Regions from separate parts of the Chryseobacterium sp. G0162 genome, predicted to be linked through region 2. Evidence: riboswitches for the same ligand, from Rfam matches in the RefSeq annotation. Region 2 holds a riboswitch; the other holds the start of a gene.
What was found. A riboswitch is a leader RNA that binds a small molecule or an ion and turns the genes downstream of it on or off. The one in region 2 is predicted to bind cobalamin.

Region 1: linked by a shared signal. The riboswitch ahead of metE (5-methyltetrahydropteroyltriglutamate--homocysteine S-methyltransferase) and the one ahead of EG344_RS04360 (T9SS type A sorting domain-containing protein) in region 2 are both predicted to bind cobalamin.

What each region holds. Positions count from the first base shown of each region.
Region 1 covers NZ_CP033922.1:4,860,288-4,868,670, forward strand. Annotated here, with positions in the region: gene EG344_RS21770 (ferritin-like domain-containing protein) at 1-97, opposite strand, end outside; gene EG344_RS21775 (fasciclin domain-containing protein) at 181-750, opposite strand; gene msrB (peptide-methionine (R)-S-oxide reductase MsrB) at 869-1,384, opposite strand; gene EG344_RS21785 (RNA polymerase sigma factor) at 1,474-2,043, shown strand; gene EG344_RS21790 (anti-sigma factor domain-containing protein) at 2,045-2,866, shown strand; gene EG344_RS21795 (Crp/Fnr family transcriptional regulator) at 2,925-3,503, shown strand; gene EG344_RS21800 (GNAT family N-acetyltransferase) at 3,563-3,985, shown strand; gene metE (5-methyltetrahydropteroyltriglutamate--homocysteine S-methyltransferase) at 4,066-6,369, opposite strand; cobalamin riboswitch at 6,544-6,730, opposite strand; gene EG344_RS21810 (Lrp/AsnC family transcriptional regulator) at 6,920-7,381, shown strand; gene EG344_RS21815 (TonB-dependent receptor) at 7,498-8,383, opposite strand, start outside.
Region 2 covers NZ_CP033922.1:945,717-954,099, forward strand. Annotated here, with positions in the region: gene EG344_RS04345 (hypothetical protein) at 1-290, shown strand, start outside; gene tpiA (triose-phosphate isomerase) at 304-1,062, shown strand; gene EG344_RS04355 (esterase-like activity of phytase family protein) at 1,664-2,932, opposite strand; cobalamin riboswitch at 3,190-3,383, shown strand; gene EG344_RS04360 (T9SS type A sorting domain-containing protein) at 3,449-4,564, shown strand; gene clpP (ATP-dependent Clp endopeptidase proteolytic subunit ClpP) at 4,742-5,428, opposite strand; gene dnaG (DNA primase) at 5,541-7,526, opposite strand; gene tsaE (tRNA (adenosine(37)-N6)-threonylcarbamoyltransferase complex ATPase subunit type 1 TsaE) at 8,128-8,383, shown strand, end outside.

The DNA.
Region 1 (8,383 bases), 1.4 Mb from region 2:
CTGCAATAGCTAATCCTACTCCACTCAATTTTAGAAAATTTCTTCTGCCTGTATCAAGAGTAGCACCCTGATTAGAAACATGAATTGTTTTTTTCATAATATTAATTTTTTAAGTGTTTGATTATATGTGAGAAGAAGAAAAAACAGCATACTCAATATGCTGTTTTAATTCTTATGGTTTTAAGGCATCAGAACCGTATCGATTACGTGAATAACACCGTTGGATTGATTAACATCTGCAATGGTTACTTTGGCACTGTTTCCTTTAGCATCTTTTATATAAAGATCTTTTCCTTTTGTCCAGAAAGTAAGCTCTTCTCCCTGCACTGTTTTCATCATGCTTTTTCCGTTTCCTGCTTTTACAGCTGCCCATATTTCTTTAGCACTGTATTTCCCAGGAAGAACATGGTAAGTTAAAATGCTGGTAAGCATTGCTTTATTTTCAGGCTTTACAAGATTTTCTACTGTTCCTTTCGGTAGTTTTGCAAATGCAGCATCTGTAGGAGCCAATACTGTGAAAGGGCCTTTTCCTTCTAAGGTTTCTACCAGTCCTGCAGCTTTTACTGCAGCAACCAGGGTTTTATGATCCTTAGAGTTTACAGCATTTTCAATAATGTTTTTGGAAGGGTACATAGGAGCACCTCCTACCATTACTGTTTTTTCTTTCATCATTTGTGCATTTACCTTCCCACTGAAAGCAAATGATAAAGCTACCATTGCTAAAACTGTGATTTTTGTTCGTGTGTTCATTGTAATATTTTTTTAAATTAATTATAGTTAATTTGTGTTTTAATATCATTTACGAGCTTGGTTTTATTTTAGATTGAAAAAAAATAAAATTTAATTTAAATTACTGTAAATCAGTGTATTATTTTTTACTTGGAATAAAATCAAGGCAAATAGAGTTCATACAAAAGCGTTTTCCTGTCGGTTTCGGACCATCTTCGAAGATATGTCCCAAATGAGAACCACATCTTCCACATAGAACCTCTGTTCGGATCATATTGTAAGAAGTATCTTTTCTGTAGGTAACACTATTTTTACGAATGGGTTGATAAAAAGACGGCCAGCCACAAGTAGTAGCAAATTTTGAAGTAGAAAGAAACAGGGCATTTCCGCATACTGCACAATAATAGGTTCCTTTCTCATCAAGTTCATAATATTTTCCAGTGAACGCAGTTTCAGTGGCTCCTTCTCTGGCAACCTGATAGAGTTCAGGTTTTAAAATCTTTTTCCATTCCGAATTACTAATCTTCAGTGGAGATTCAGCAGTATGGGAGTAATAAGGATTTTTAGTTTTAAAAAGATCTGTTTGTGCTTTATATTCTCCGGTGGCTATTGCTATACAAGAGAGTAATAGTAGTTTTGATATTAGATTTTTCATAATAGTTATTTTAAATTTTTCTCTTAATATCATATACGGGATAAAAGAATATTCAGATTTTGTTGAGAATATGTTTTATTTTATTACATTTGGATAGAAAAATAAAAGTTATTAAAACAACCTGCTCAGAAGAGGAACTTATCGTTTTACTGAAAGAAAAAAACGAAAACGGTTTTCATTATCTGTATGACCACTATTCCGGTGCGTTGTATGGTGTTGTTCTTCGTATTGTTCAGTCTAAAGAATATACGGAAGAAATCCTCCAGGATGTTTTTGTTAAAATTTGGAATTCTATTCATCAATATGATGCTTCCAAAGGAAGATTTTATACCTGGATGATTAATATTGCCCGCAATACAGCGATCGATTATCTAAAATCGAAAGGATTCCAAAACGAACTTAAAAACCAATCACTTCCAGATTTCGTATATAACACTACAGAACTTTCAACGACCAATAATTCATCCGATTATATTGGATTTAACAATGTACTTGAAGGACTGGAAGTGGACAAGCAGGAACTCATTAATCTTGCTTATTATCAGGGATATACCCAAAATGAAATATCCGAAAAACTGAAGATACCGCTGGGAACGGTAAAAACTAAAATGCGTAATACGCTGATGAAATTAAAAGATTTGCTAAAAGATTATCAATAAATTGAACACTAAGGAATACATATCATCCGGAATTATAGAATCTTATATTCTAGGTCATGCTTCTCCCGAGGAAGCAGGCATTTTGGAGTGTGTGATGAAAAACAATGCTGAAGTGAAAGCCGCTTATGAAGAAGCGCAAAAAACTTTGGAAGATCTGGCTACTGCCCAGGCTGTAACACCTCCAAATGATCTGAAATCTAAGATTTGGAATACCATTCAGCAGAAACAGTCTACTGAAGAAGAAACCCTTTCTATTCCTGTAAATACTCCTGTCTCAAAAGATCGGGAGGAATTTAAAATTGAAGGAGAAACCAAGAAGAATACTAATTGGAAAGCCTATGCTGTTGCGGCATCTGTTTTATTTCTTGTAAGTATTGCAGGCAATCTATTTTGGATGAACAGCCAGTCGGCTACGAAGCAAGAAATGACAAAATTGGCAGCAGAAAAGCAATCTCAGGATGCTGCTATGAAAAAGATGGATCACAAACTGAATATGTTCTCTAATCCGGATATGCAAATGGTAATGTTAAAAGGCGTAGAAAAGCATCAGGATGCCAAAGCCATGGTTTTCTGGGATAAAAAGACAAAAGAAGTTTACCTGAATGCTGAGAATCTTCCTAAAGCCCCAACCGGGATGCAGTACCAGCTTTGGGCTATTGAAGACGGAAAACCTGTAAATGCAGGAATGTATGCCGAAAATAAAGATAGCCAGATTGCATTGGCTACCATCTCAAAAGCACAGGCTTTTGCCATCACACTTGAAAAAGAAGGCGGAAGTAGTGTTCCGACTATGGAAAATATGTATGTAATGGGAGGAATATAAGATTCCTATTCAATATTCATCTCCTATCTGGTTAAAAGCTTTTTATCATTTTTAAAGAATGCTTTTAGAAAAATTATTCAAAGAGTTCAATGTTGATCTCAATACATTTAATACAGCTGAATCTGAGCTTTTTGACCAGTTTTTTGAACGAATATGGGTTAAAAAGAACACATTTCTTATTCAGGAAGGTGAATTAGAGAAATACAGTTATTTTATTTTCAATGGTATAGCACGTTGCTGGACCTTAAATCATAAAGGTGAGGAACAAACCTTCTGGTTTTGTAAGGAAGGCTCCTTTTCTTTGTCTAATATTTCATTTACCCTCCAGGAAAAGTCAACTTTTAATGTGCAGACCATTACAGATTGTGAAATATATAGGATTAATCAGGAACAGGCTATCAGGCTATATGAAGCGATTCCTGGTTTGAAAGCAGTCTTTGAAAATCTGACAGCCAGATTGTTGAATAAGCTTTTGAATAGAAATATCGACCTGATAAAATACACTCCCGAACAGTATTATTTACAGATGATGGAAGAATTTGGAAATACTTTCAATTGTATTCCATTAAAGGATATTGCTTCTTATTTAGGGATTACTCCACAAGCATTAAGCAGAATACGGAAACGGATTTTTTAACCCAGGTTCAGTGGTTGAGAGGTAAAAAATACGATTTTTGCTACTCAAAATTTACGACTATGATAAGAGAAATACATGAAATAGATTATCCTCTGCTAATGAAAATCTGGGAAAGTTCTGTACTCAATACCCATGATTTTCTGAAAGAGGAAGATTTTAATTATTATAAAAAAGAGATTCCCGGTTATTTTGAACATGTTATTTTATTAGGGTTTGAAGAAAATGGAACTTTAGTTGGATTTATGGGAATTGCTGAAGGAAATCTTGAAATGCTGTTTATTCATAACGATTATCGTGGTAAAGGGATTGGTAAAAAACTGATTCAGTATGGAATCAATCATCTAAACGTAAATAAAGTAGATGTGAATGAACAAAATGCTCAGGCCGTGGGCTTCTATCAATATATCGGATTCCGTGTTCTTGATAGATCAGCATTAGATAATCAGGGTAAAGAATATCCTATTTTACATATGGGATTATAATTTGGTAAAAGAAATTTATATGATAACCAAAAAGCATCCAAATCGGATGCTTTTTTGATTTTCTATGAGGTTGAAAATAGTTAAGATGCATATTCTACAGACGCTTCTTTAGCAGCAGCAACCATAGCAATTAAAGCTTTTTCTGTTTCTTCCCAATGTCTGGTTTTCAATCCACAGTCAGGATTTACCCAAAGCTGATGAGCAGGAATTACATCCTGTGCTTTTTTCAGCAGTTCAATCATTTCTTGCTTCGAAGGAACTCTCGGAGAATGAATGTCATAAACTCCGGGACCGATTTCATTAGGATATTTGAAATCTGCAAAAGCATGTAGAAGCTCCATTTGAGATCTTGAACATTCTATCGTAATCACATCCGCATCCATATCTGCGATATTCTTAATGATATCATTAAATTCTGAATAACACATATGAGTATGAATCTGGGTAGCGTCTTCTACTCCACTTGCTGATATTTTAAATGCCTCTACAGCCCATTTCAGGTAATTTTGCCATTCTGTTTTCCTCAATGGAAGGCCTTCACGGATAGCTGGTTCATCAATCTGAATAATTCTGATGCCTGCCTTTTCCAGATCCTGAACTTCATCACGAATGGCAAGAGCAATCTGTTTACAAGTTTCAGAACGGGGCTGATCATCGCGTACAAATGACCATTGTAATATGGTTACAGGACCTGTTAACATTCCTTTTACCCATTGATTGGTTTGAGACTGAGCATATTGAGACCAGTATACGGTCATAGGTTCAGGTCTGGAAACATCTCCGAAGATGATCGGAGGTTTTACGCAACGGCTTCCATAGCTTTGTACCCAGCCGTTTTTAGTAAAGGTAAATCCTTTCAGTTGCTCTCCGAAATATTCCACCATATCATTACGTTCATATTCTCCATGTACAAGAACGTCTATTCCGATACTTTCCTGCCAACGGATGGTTCTTTGGGTTTCTTCTTTTAATAGAGCATCATATTGTTCTGTAGTCAGTTCTCCTTTTTTGAATTTTGCCCTCCAGGTTCTTACTTCTGCTGTCTGTGGAAATGATCCGATGGTTGTAGTGGGAAATAAAGGAAGCTGCAATGCTTTTTGTTGCTCTTCTTTACGGATATGGAAAGAATTTTTTCTTTGTGAATCTTTCTCAGTCACGGCATTCGCTCTGAGTTTTACATTTTCATTATGGATCAATGAAGATGTTTTTCTATCTGAAACCGCTTTTTTATTTTCTTCAAAATCCTGAAGAATATTCTCATCAGAAGTTTCTGAAGCTAATTCTTTCAGGGTAACCACTTCTTTTACTTTTTGTTTTGCGAAAGCGAGCCAGTTTTTGATTTCAGCATTAAGGCTGGTTTCAAAGTCTAAATCACATGGTGAATGAAGCAGGGAGCATGACGGAGCGATTAAAACTCTTTCAGATCCCAGTGTTTCGGTTGCTTTTTTAATAAAGGATAGAGAGTTTTCGTAATCATTTTTCCAGATGTTTCTTCCGTCTACGATTCCAAGAGACAGACTCAGGTGTTCAGGAATAGAATGAAGAACATCTTCGAGTTGTTCAGGATTTCTTACCAGATCAATATGCAGAACATTTACAGGAAGTGATGTGGCAAGAGCTAAATTATTCTTTAATCCTTCAAAATAAGTGGTTACAATGAATGTAAGCTTCGGAAACTGTCTTCTAAGTTCAGCATACACAAAAGTATAGACTTCTTTTGCTTTTTCATTGATATCTAATGCTAAAAAGGGTTCATCAAACTGAATCCACTGAGCGCCCTGGCTTTGTAGTTTTGAGATAATCTCAACATAGACCGGAAGAAGATTGTGGGCAAGATCCAGTTTATCAAATCCTTCTTCTTTCTCTTTTCCTAAAAGCAGATAAGAAACGAGACCGATAATCACAGGTTTTGCATTGATCCCCGCCTGTTTGGCGCCTGCAAATTCATTGAAAATCTTATCTGAAGTAAGTTTGAATTGCTGGTTTTTATAAAATTCAGGAACGATGTAGTGATAATTGGTATCAAACCATTTGGTCATTTCCATGGCTGTGATATCTAATTCATCTTTCTGGTATCCTCTTGCCATGGCAAAATAAAGATCCAATTCAGAATTGTTTTTTTTCAGGGCTACTTCATGATAGCGCGTTGGAATAGCGCCTACTACCAGACTCATATCCAGAACCTGATCGTAATAAGAAAAATCATTACATGGAATAAGATCAATTCCGGCTTCTTTCTGAAGGTTCCAGTTTTGACTGCAGATGTTTCTTCCTACGGTAAGAAGTTCTTCCAAAACAATTTTACCTGACCAATATTGTTCGCAGGCTTTTTTAAGTTCTCTTTTGCTACCAATACGCGGGTAGCCCAGAATGTGAGTTTGCATTTTTACAAATTTTAAATTAAACTTATTTTAAATGCTCTTTTCATGCTTCGGAATGCTTGCTAGGATAGAAAAATTTGAAAATCAATGATACAAATGCATGGTACTACTTCATCCGGAGATAAAATGTACTGCAATATATCATCTGTATGACTCAAAAGCTTCAGATCGCGAAAGCATTGTCAATTCAGTAAAGGCAGGTCTCCTGACTTGTAACGGTTTCTGTCATCCTTCCCGCTTTTGGCAGTGGATATCCAAGGACAGAAACCTTTGGTGTGTTACTTACAGTTGCGCGACAGTTCGTGATTTTCACACGATTCCCTATTAATTTACCTTAAGTAAAACCTTTCCTGTTTGATGAAGATTGTAAAGAACTGATCTTTTATCAATATCAAGCCTGATAAAAGATTTTAATTTTGTGTAAAATTATTAAAACAGAATATAATAGCAATTAAAAGTAATTTATTCGGTTAATTAAACTTTTTAAATTATATTATATAGAATATAATTCTGTAAATTTGGATGATTTTAAACTCTAAAAGAATAATATTCTGTGGAACAACTCGATGATAAGGATTTAAAACTCTTGAAACTGCTTCAGAACAACGCAAAACTGACAGTTAAAGAGCTGGCAAAGGAAGTTAATCTATCTCCATCTCCTGTTTTTGAGCGGGTAAGAAGGCTTGAGCAGGAAGGTTTCGTGAAAAGATATGTGGCGGTTCTGGATGCGGAAAAGCTTAATCGTGGATTTACGGTGTTTTGCCAGATCAAATTAAAAATTCATGATCGGTCCGTAGGTTATGATTTTGTAAAAGAAATTCTGGAAATTCAGGAAGTGGCAGAATGTTACAATATTTCCGGAGATTTTGATTTCTTATTAAAGGTTCAGGTTCGGGATATGAAACATTATCAGGATTTTGTATTCAATAAGCTAGGCTCTGTAGATTCTATAGGGAGTACCCATAGCACATTTGTAATGGCTGAAGTAAAGAATAATCAAGGGATAACTTTATAAAAAGGTATCCGTTAAAAATTTAGACATTGAATTTCACACTGTTGCAAGAATTAAAATTGGGGCATACACAGTAAATAATAGTTATGTTTTACAAATGTTCTGCCCCAAAATATAGATTATATTGTTATTTTTATTCCGGCTGAGATATTAATGCCTGGTAGCGGACTTAGGAACTTTAGTTGTGAGTTTTGAAGCCTTGCTTCAGAATTCAACAGATTGTTTCCTACGATATAATATTCCAAATTTCCTATTCCTAAGCTATCGTCTTTATAGGAAACGCGGACATTAAGCAATGAAAATGCAGGCATTGGAAGTTCAGGATTAATATTCTTTCCTAAGTATTTTTGTTTTAAATAATGGTCAAAACCAATATTAATACTGAAATTCTGTATATTACCTTCAAGATTAAATCCAAAACGGCTGGTAGGCATATTCGGCATATAATCACCATCGCTCCATTTTCTTATTGAGCTGTCTGCAACACTGATGTTTCTTACCAGATCATAATAAGCTCCTATTTCCCATTTTCCTATTTTGTTAAGATCAACTTTGTAAGCAGCTTCTGCTTCAACTCCGTTGATTTCAGTATCATCAGAACGCCATTCTTTAACCAGGAAAACTTCCCGGGAAATTCCGGTGTGAGCGAGATAAATATAATTTTTATAGGAAGTATGGTACCAGTTAGCAGATACACGAAGATTTTTCAGATTGATTCCGGCTCCCAGTTCTACAGTTTTTGTTATTTCTTTATCTAGTCTGTCATCACCGTTTTCTTCCGTCAGGATCGCGAAATGATTATTCCCTGCGTAAAGTTCGTTCACTTCCGGGGCTCTTTCGGAGTGATTATACTGGGCTTTTAAGTAAGCTTTTTTAAAGATATTCCACTGTGCTGAAGTATGAAGCTGGTGAAGCGTAAAATCCCTGTCGCTGAGGTTTCCTCCTGAAAGGCCACGGCTTCTTACGTATTTTTTATCTGTATCTGCTCTGCGCTGAACATGGTCA
Region 2 (8,383 bases):
AACAAGAAGGGCTTTCAAAATATTGGGTATCATGTAGACTTGAAAAAGGTAAAAGCATCTTAATGTTCGTAGCCATTAATCAGGATGGTGAAGTAATACAGAATACTGAAAACGGTAGCTGGTGGACTAAAGATGGAAAGTACTACGAACTTCATAACACTGATAATGTTACTGATATCTATAATTATAAAGTACTACCTACTGGTGATGTTGAGTTTCAATCTATTGAAACGATGGGTAAAAAAGACACTACCTATACTTTTATTGATACAAAAATAAACGAAGATTAAATAAAAAATAATTATGAGAAGAAAAATAGTTGCAGGCAACTGGAAAATGAACAAAAATGTAATTGATGCACAACAATTAATGATTCAATTGCTAAGCTATAAAAACAACAATGCTACCAACTGTGAGGTTTGGATCGCTCCTCCTTCATTATACTTAATGATGGCTAAAGACATCTTTGAAAAGGATGAGATCGGGGTATTTTCTCAGGACATGAGTGAGCACGAAAGCGGAGCGTACACAGGAGAAATTTCTGCGGATATGCTGGAATCTATCGATGCAACAGGTTCTTTAATCGGTCACTCTGAAAGAAGACAATACCACGGAGAAACAGATTCTCATTGCAACAGAAAGGTAAAATTAGCTTTAGATAGAGGTCTTACTCCAATCTATTGTAACGGAGAAACTCTTGAACAAAGAAAAGGAGGACAACACCTTGAAGTGGTGAAAAACCAGACTGAAGTAGCTCTTTTCACGCTTTCTGCTGAAGAGATCAAAAAAGTAGTTATTGCTTACGAACCGGTTTGGGCTATCGGAACAGGAGAAACAGCAAGTCCGGAGCAAGCTCAGGAAATTCATGCACACATCAGAAATATCATTGCTGCTAAATATGGGCAAGAGGTTGCTGATGAGGTTTCCATCCTTTACGGAGGTTCTGTGAAACCTGATAATGCGAAAGAAATCTTCTCTCAGCCTGATATTGACGGAGGTCTGATTGGAGGTGCTGCTTTGAAATTGGAGGATTTCTCTAAGATTATTGAGGCTTTCAATTAATATTGAGAAGAACAATATATATACAAAAGCCCCTGAGAATTACTTTCAGGGGCTTCTTTTATAGGTTTGGCTAAAGCCAATGGAAAATTTCATGATCATGTAAACGGGCTAAAGCCCGTTTCTATTGAATATATTCTTCAAACATTCAATTTAAAAACTAAAAAATAACCATACAGTTTGTCATTCTGACGAAGGAAGAATCTCTACACAGCTATTCTAAACATTCCGTTTTAGATTCCGACGGAATGACAAAGATTCTGCAAAATAAAACTCTTGGAAGATAATTGTAGGGGCTTTTTTAGGTTTTGGCTAAAGCCAATGGAAATTTCACTGATCATGTAAACGGGCTAAAGCCCGTTTCTATTGAATATATTCTTCAAACATTCAATTTAAAAACTAAAAAATAACCATACAGTTTGTCATTCTGACGAAGGAAGAATCTCTACACAGCTATTCTAAACATTCCGTTTTAGATTCCGACGGAATGACAAAGATTCTGGAAGATCTATTCTTATTAAAACAGGATAAAGTCCATTTCTATTAATCTATACAATAAAAAGCGGCGGGATAAATCCCGCCGCTTTCCGTTAAAAAAATCTAATTATTGAATATCGACTATATACATAGTTCCCTTGTCTACCTTCCCCGTTTTAGGTAGTATCTTCGCTTTAGGATTTCCGTTTCCATCATCTACCACCCCAAAATCATCATCATTGAAAACAGCTAGTTTATTGTTTCCTAAATAAACAATCCCTTCAAATTTATCATGTTCATATCCTAATTTTGCAACCAGATCTGCGGCTATTTTTTTTGAAACAGGTTTAATTCCTGCTTTGGTAAGCTCATCCCATGTACACTGCTCCAGGGCTTTTCCGTTTACCTTCATCCCATCTACCGCTGCAAGGTCGGTTCCGGTTACATCTGTTGCATCACTTAGGTTGATTCTGTATACTTTTTTAATTCCGCCCTGTGTTCCGAAATTACCATCTCTTTCAATGACAAGGAATTCATTATTGCCTAATGCTGTAATATCACAAACCGAATCGGAAGCTCCACCATCTTGTTTATATAGATATTGTTTCGTTTGCCCCGTACTGATATCGAAAGTTACGATTCTCGTTAAGGTTGTATTCGTTGCCAGCGCCTTTGAAGGAACAAACATCATCGATTGTATGGTTCCTACCAGTGTTTTTCCGTCCGGAGTCATACAAAGGCCTTCCATCCCTCTGTTCGCTCTTCTTTTAGCTAACACTGCAGGTAGTTTTCTGTTTCCTGTATTTACCCCAATCGGACTTATTCTTTCTAACTCTACTCCATCAGCGTTATAATGAACGATGTGTGGTCCGTATTCATCAGAAACCCAGAATGTCCCGTCGGGTGCTGCCACAATACTTTCACTGTCTAAACCATATTTATCCGTACCCAGAATATTTCCAGCCGCATCATAAGCCACTTCTCCCGTGCTTCCCATTCCTACAGGATTTGGAAGTCCTGTAATAGGCTGACCGGATGGGTTTTTAAGTTTAATATATTTAATGACTTCCACATTCCCTTCTGCATTAATTTTAAAATGCATTATCGTTGGTGTAAAATTGGGGGTTAAAAACTTTTTCCCACTTAGGTAATCTGTGTTCGGGCCACGGTCTGTAATGACATAAAATTCTCCTTTTCTTGTAGGATGGGCGGCTGCGCCGGATCCAAATCCGCCATTAATAACATCCACTCCGTTTATTGTTGCCATTTTTGAAAACGGAAACTCCTGAGGAAGCTTAGAATAATTAATATCCTGGTTATTTACATTGTTGTCATCATCTTTACTGCATGACCATAATGAAGCCATCATCAAAGCAGATAATAGTAGTTTTTTCATATTAACTTTTATGGCGCGAAAGTATAACTTGATTATAAACTGATCTTAAATGTAATGCTAATTGTATTTTAACAATATAACCTTGAGATGAATTCAATATAAACAATAAAAATTGAAATTTAACTTCGAAAACCCAAAATTAAAACCCAATTCATTATCAATCAATAAAACCCATTATTAAAAATACAATTCAACATCAGAAAAAACTGAACATTGCTATGTAATTCACAAAACAGACATCAAAAATTTATATGATATATTTGCACCGTTTTTAAGGTTGAACACTGTTCACAATAGGGAATCAAGTGAGAATATTATTCAAATCTTGAGCTGTACCCGCAACTGTAAGCTGTTTTTACCTATAGCTATTAATTATACCACTGGATCAACATCCGGGAAGGTTGGCTATAGGATGCGAGCCAGGAGACCTGCCTTAAATACCCATTTAATTTCAGGATGAAAAATCATCCTGTCAATAAATAAGTTTCGGGAATAAAACTTTAATTTAATTATATTATGAGAAAAATCTCTCTTTTTTTCTTACTGCTTTGTATGCAGTTTTTCTTTGCTCAATTCACTGAAAACGACATTAAGTTTTGGGTAGGAACCGGCTCCAAAAAGGCTTACTTCATTGCCGATTTCAATGACACTAATACACCTGCCTCCTATGCGTGGGGCTATCGTTTTGATGGTAATAATTTAATGGCGGAAGACATGATTAATGCGATTGCGGCGGCAGAACCTGCAATAGAGGCTGATATTCCTTCAGGGTTTTTATACAGTTTCGCATACAATAACCATACTCCAAGTACAGATGATTACTGGATTACCTGGTCTGGTCCCAATGCCGGGAATATGTCCAATCAAAATAATGGTGTAGGTTATACTGCTTTAACAGATGGATTGTGGTTTGGTATTACCTATGGTATTGATGAAATCGACACTCCACCATCAGCTCCTGTACCGGCTTACAGCTCCCAATGGTATACCTCATCTCAAATTACCAATTGGATTGGTACAGGAACTAATAAAAGTCTTGTTGTTGTAGATTTTGGAACCAATAACTCTCATGGTGAAGCCAACTCCTTCGTTTTTGGAATTCAATATAATGGCAGTATAACAGCAGCACAGGCTTTACAGCTAATTCAATCCCAAGCTTCATATTTCCATTTCACTTCTGGCAATAATCAAATTTCCAGTCTGTCATTAAATGCCTTCACGGGAAACAACTCTGGAGCAGAAAACTGGAAATTATATACAGGAAAAGATCTTTCCAGCTGGCAGAAAAAGAATGATCTTAGCCAGATACAATTGAGTAACAATAGCTGGTTGGGATTAAGCTTCGGAGAAAGAAGACCTTTCACTCCTACTGAGGCAAGTAACGCTACACTATCCGTCTCTTCTGTAAATAAAAAGGCCTTATTCAATATTTATCCTAATCCAACGAGTGATTTTATTCAGATTGAAAGTTCTGAAAAGGTGAAAGAAGTAAATATTTATTCTTCTTTAGGGCAGAAAGTAATGACTTCACAGGCAACAAAGATTAATCTTAAAGCCTTAAATACCGGAATCTATTGGGTTGAGGTTAAGACGAAAAGTGGCTCTACGGTGCATAAAATTGTGAAGAAGTAGAAAGGGCTATGGTTTGGACCACCCCGTCAAAAATTCTTTGAATTTTTGACACCCCTCCGGAGGAGGGGAATATCACGTCTTCAATTGTTATTTTCGTTATAGCAATTCGTGCATTCGTGGCAAACAAAAAAAACGCATCCAAATTGGATGCGTTTTTCAATATGATTATACAATCAATTATTTTTTTTCTGTAGATCTCTGTAAAACCTCATCTACCATTCCGAAGTTTTTAGCTTCTTCAGAAGTCATCCAGTAATCTCTATCGGAAGATTTCTCTACCCACTCATAAGTCTGTCCTGAATGAAGAGCGATAATATCATAAAGCTCCTGCTTCAATTTCAACATCTCTCTTAAGTTGATTTCCATATCAGAAGCAACTCCCTGAGCTCCTCCTGAAGGCTGGTGAATCATAACTCTTGAGTGTTTAAGTGCAGAACGTTTTCCTTTTTCTCCTGCCACCAATAATACAGCTCCCATTGAAGCAGCTATACCTGTACAGATTGTTGCTACATCCGGCTTAATGATCTGCATAGTGTCGTAAATACCTAATCCTGCATACACACTACCACCAGGAGAATTGATGTAGATTTGAATATCTTTAGAAGGATCTGCACTTTCTAAGAATAAAAGCTGAGCAGTAACGATATTCGCTACCTGATCGTCAATTCCTGTTCCCAAAAAGATAATTCTGTCCATCATCAAACGAGAGAAAACGTCCATCTGAGCAACGTTTAATCTTCTTTCTTCCATGATGTATGGAGTAAGATTCGTTGGTCCATACATTCCCATATACTGATCGGTAACCAGACCGTTGTTTCCTAAATGTTTTACAGAGAAATCTCTGAATTCTTTTTTAATGTCCATATTTATATTATGTATTATTTTAATACTATTTTCAACGTTTAAATTACAATATTTATTCCTAAAATTTTATAGGACTTTTTGTCACAGAATCCGGAACTTTTTTGTCTTTGCCCTATCTTTTTCTATTCCCATAGATTCCTTTGATCGGGGAATATTCAATGATATTACTTAATCTGATGGAAGCCTGTTTCAACAAAGTGATTTTTTTAATCAGCTCATAGTATTTTACTTCATCAGTATTGCTATATTGATCCAGTTCCTTAGCTGTTTCTGTGATCAGATAATCAATATATCTGTATTTATGCAGTAAAACATCACCCTGAATCTGATCTGCCACCTTATCCCCGTAATTAGGCGGATAAATGTTTCTTGAAGCCCAGTTTTCCAGCTCATCCAGTGGCATCAAAGCATCTACAACCTTTGTGGTAATTTCCTCGTCCATAAAAGATACAAAAAAGTTTCCACTTCTCAACTCATCTTTCTGAATTCCCTCTCTTACCTGATTGATAATGATCTCATTTTCTTTGACTAAAAATGCGTACTGCTCTTCTTCAAAATGATGAAGAATCTCTTCAATGACTGTAATCTGATACTCTTCATTATTCTCATTTCTTCTTTTCAGGACAATATCTCCAAACATCAGCATATGATCTACCAGTTTATTCTCCATAAACAGAACATCGAATAAAAAAGGATCTTCCTTTTCCTTATCCAAAGGAACAATCTCCAGCTTTGGTGCTACTTTTTCCTTCTGTTGTTGCTGAACATGATGGGTCTGATTCTGGGTAATCTGCTTCTGAACATCCAGTTCATTGAAAAGACTCTGTTCAGAGAGTCCGAATTTATTGGAAACCTCCTTCAGGTATACCTCTCTTTTCAGTGCATTCTGTACAAAGGAAACCGATTTTACAATATCACGGATGGCTTCTGCTTTTTTGATAGGATCATTTCCTACATCCCGCAACAGAATTTCTGCTTTAAAGTCGATGAAATCCATCGCTTCATTTTCGATGTATTTTTCTACATATTCCTGCGGATGTTTTCTGGCAAAAGAATCCGGGTCATCACCATCCGGGAAAAGCAGAACACGAATGTTCATCCCTTCTGTCAGCAACATATCAATACTTCGGAAACTAGCTTTAATACCGGCATTATCTCCATCGAAAAGAATCGTTACGTTTTCTGTAAGTCTCTTGATAAGTTTGATCTGTTCCGTAGTCAGGGAAGTTCCCGAACTCGCTACAACGTTTTCAATTCCGGACATATGAAGTGAGATCACATCCATATACCCTTCTACCAAAAGACAGCCATTCTTTCTTGAAATAGCCTGCTTACTTTGGTTTAATCCATAAAGAACATTGGATTTATGATAGATCTCCGTTTCCGGTGAGTTAAGATATTTTGCTGTTTTTACATTATTCTTAAGAATTCTGGCACCAAAACCTAAAACCCTTCCTGAGAAACTATGAATCGGGAAAATAACCCTTTCCCGGAATCTGTCAACCCCTGCCGGAGTATTTTCGGGAAAAATAGAAAGTCCGGATTTTTCAAGAATTTCTTTAGTATACCCTTTCTCTATTGCATAAGTAGTAAAAGCATTCTTTTTTTCAGGAGAATATCCAAGCTGGAATTTTTTAATAATATCATCCTTAAGCTCTCTTTCCTTAAAATAAGCAAACCCTATACTTCTGCCTTCTTCATCATCCCAAAGGATTTCCTGGAAATAAGTATTGGCAACTTCATGAATTTTATATAACAGATCTTTTTCTGTTTGGGCGTGTTTTGCTTCTTCAGAAATTTCACGCAGATCTTCCTCTATTTCAATTCCATATTTCTTGGCAGCATGACGAAGGGCTTCAGGATAAGTGAAGTTTTCAATTTCCATCAGGAAAGAAATGGCTGTCCCTCCTTTTCCTGTAGAGAAATCTTTCCAGATCTGCTTACTTGGAGAGACTACAAAACTAGGAGACTTTTCCTCGTGAAAAGGGCTGAGTCCTTTAAAATTAGACCCTGCTCTCTTCAACTGAACGTACTCTCCTACTATCTCTTCTACTCGTATCGTTGAGAAAATTTTGTCTATTGTCTGCTTCGAAATCATATTGCAAAATTAGGTATTTTAAGCAAAAGTTTGTGAAGTTTGCCAAAAGTTCGTGAACTTTAAATCATAGACTTTGGGCATCAAATAACAAAGTTGTTTAAACTTTGCAAAGCCACAAAAGTCACAAAAGTTTTATTTTAAAATACTTTAGTTCACATAAGTAAGTTTAAAATAATTCTGCAGAAAAGCTCACATAAGATGAAGAGTTAGAAATTTTCGCAAAACCTAGATGTTCTTATTATGTTTAAAGTTTGGATCTAAAAAAATCTTAAGCAGCTACACTTTTTATCTTTAAAAAATAAGGAGCCGACATACAATTTTATACAAATCTTCTTATTATGACCTTGTCATTCTGAATACAGGCTGAAGGTCTGCGAACGTAGTTCAGAAGTGAAATGAAGAATCTAAGATATATATGAAGTTCTTCCTTCTTCAGAAATCGAAGATTCGACGTAGTCAATGACAATGGGGTAAAATCGTATATGGTAATTTTCATATTATTGACTTGCTTACTTCTAAAACACTATTACCTTCTCACTCTAATACTCTCAAACCTTCCACTCTAAAACTTATTTCATTATTTTTGCAAACAAATTAGCCTATGCAATTCACTATACATACAATTGAAGACTGGCAGGAAGTTGTTGACAGTATTCTTCCTCAATTAAAACATAATATCCTTTTGCTTAAGGGAAATCTTGGAGCTGGAAAGACTACTTTCTCTCAATTTCTGCTAAAAAATCTGGGAAGCGAGGACGAAGTAAATTCTCCTACCTATTCTATCGTTAATGAATACAATACTTCTAAAGGAAAAGTATTCCATTTCGATCTTTACCGCTTAAAAAACATTGAAGAAG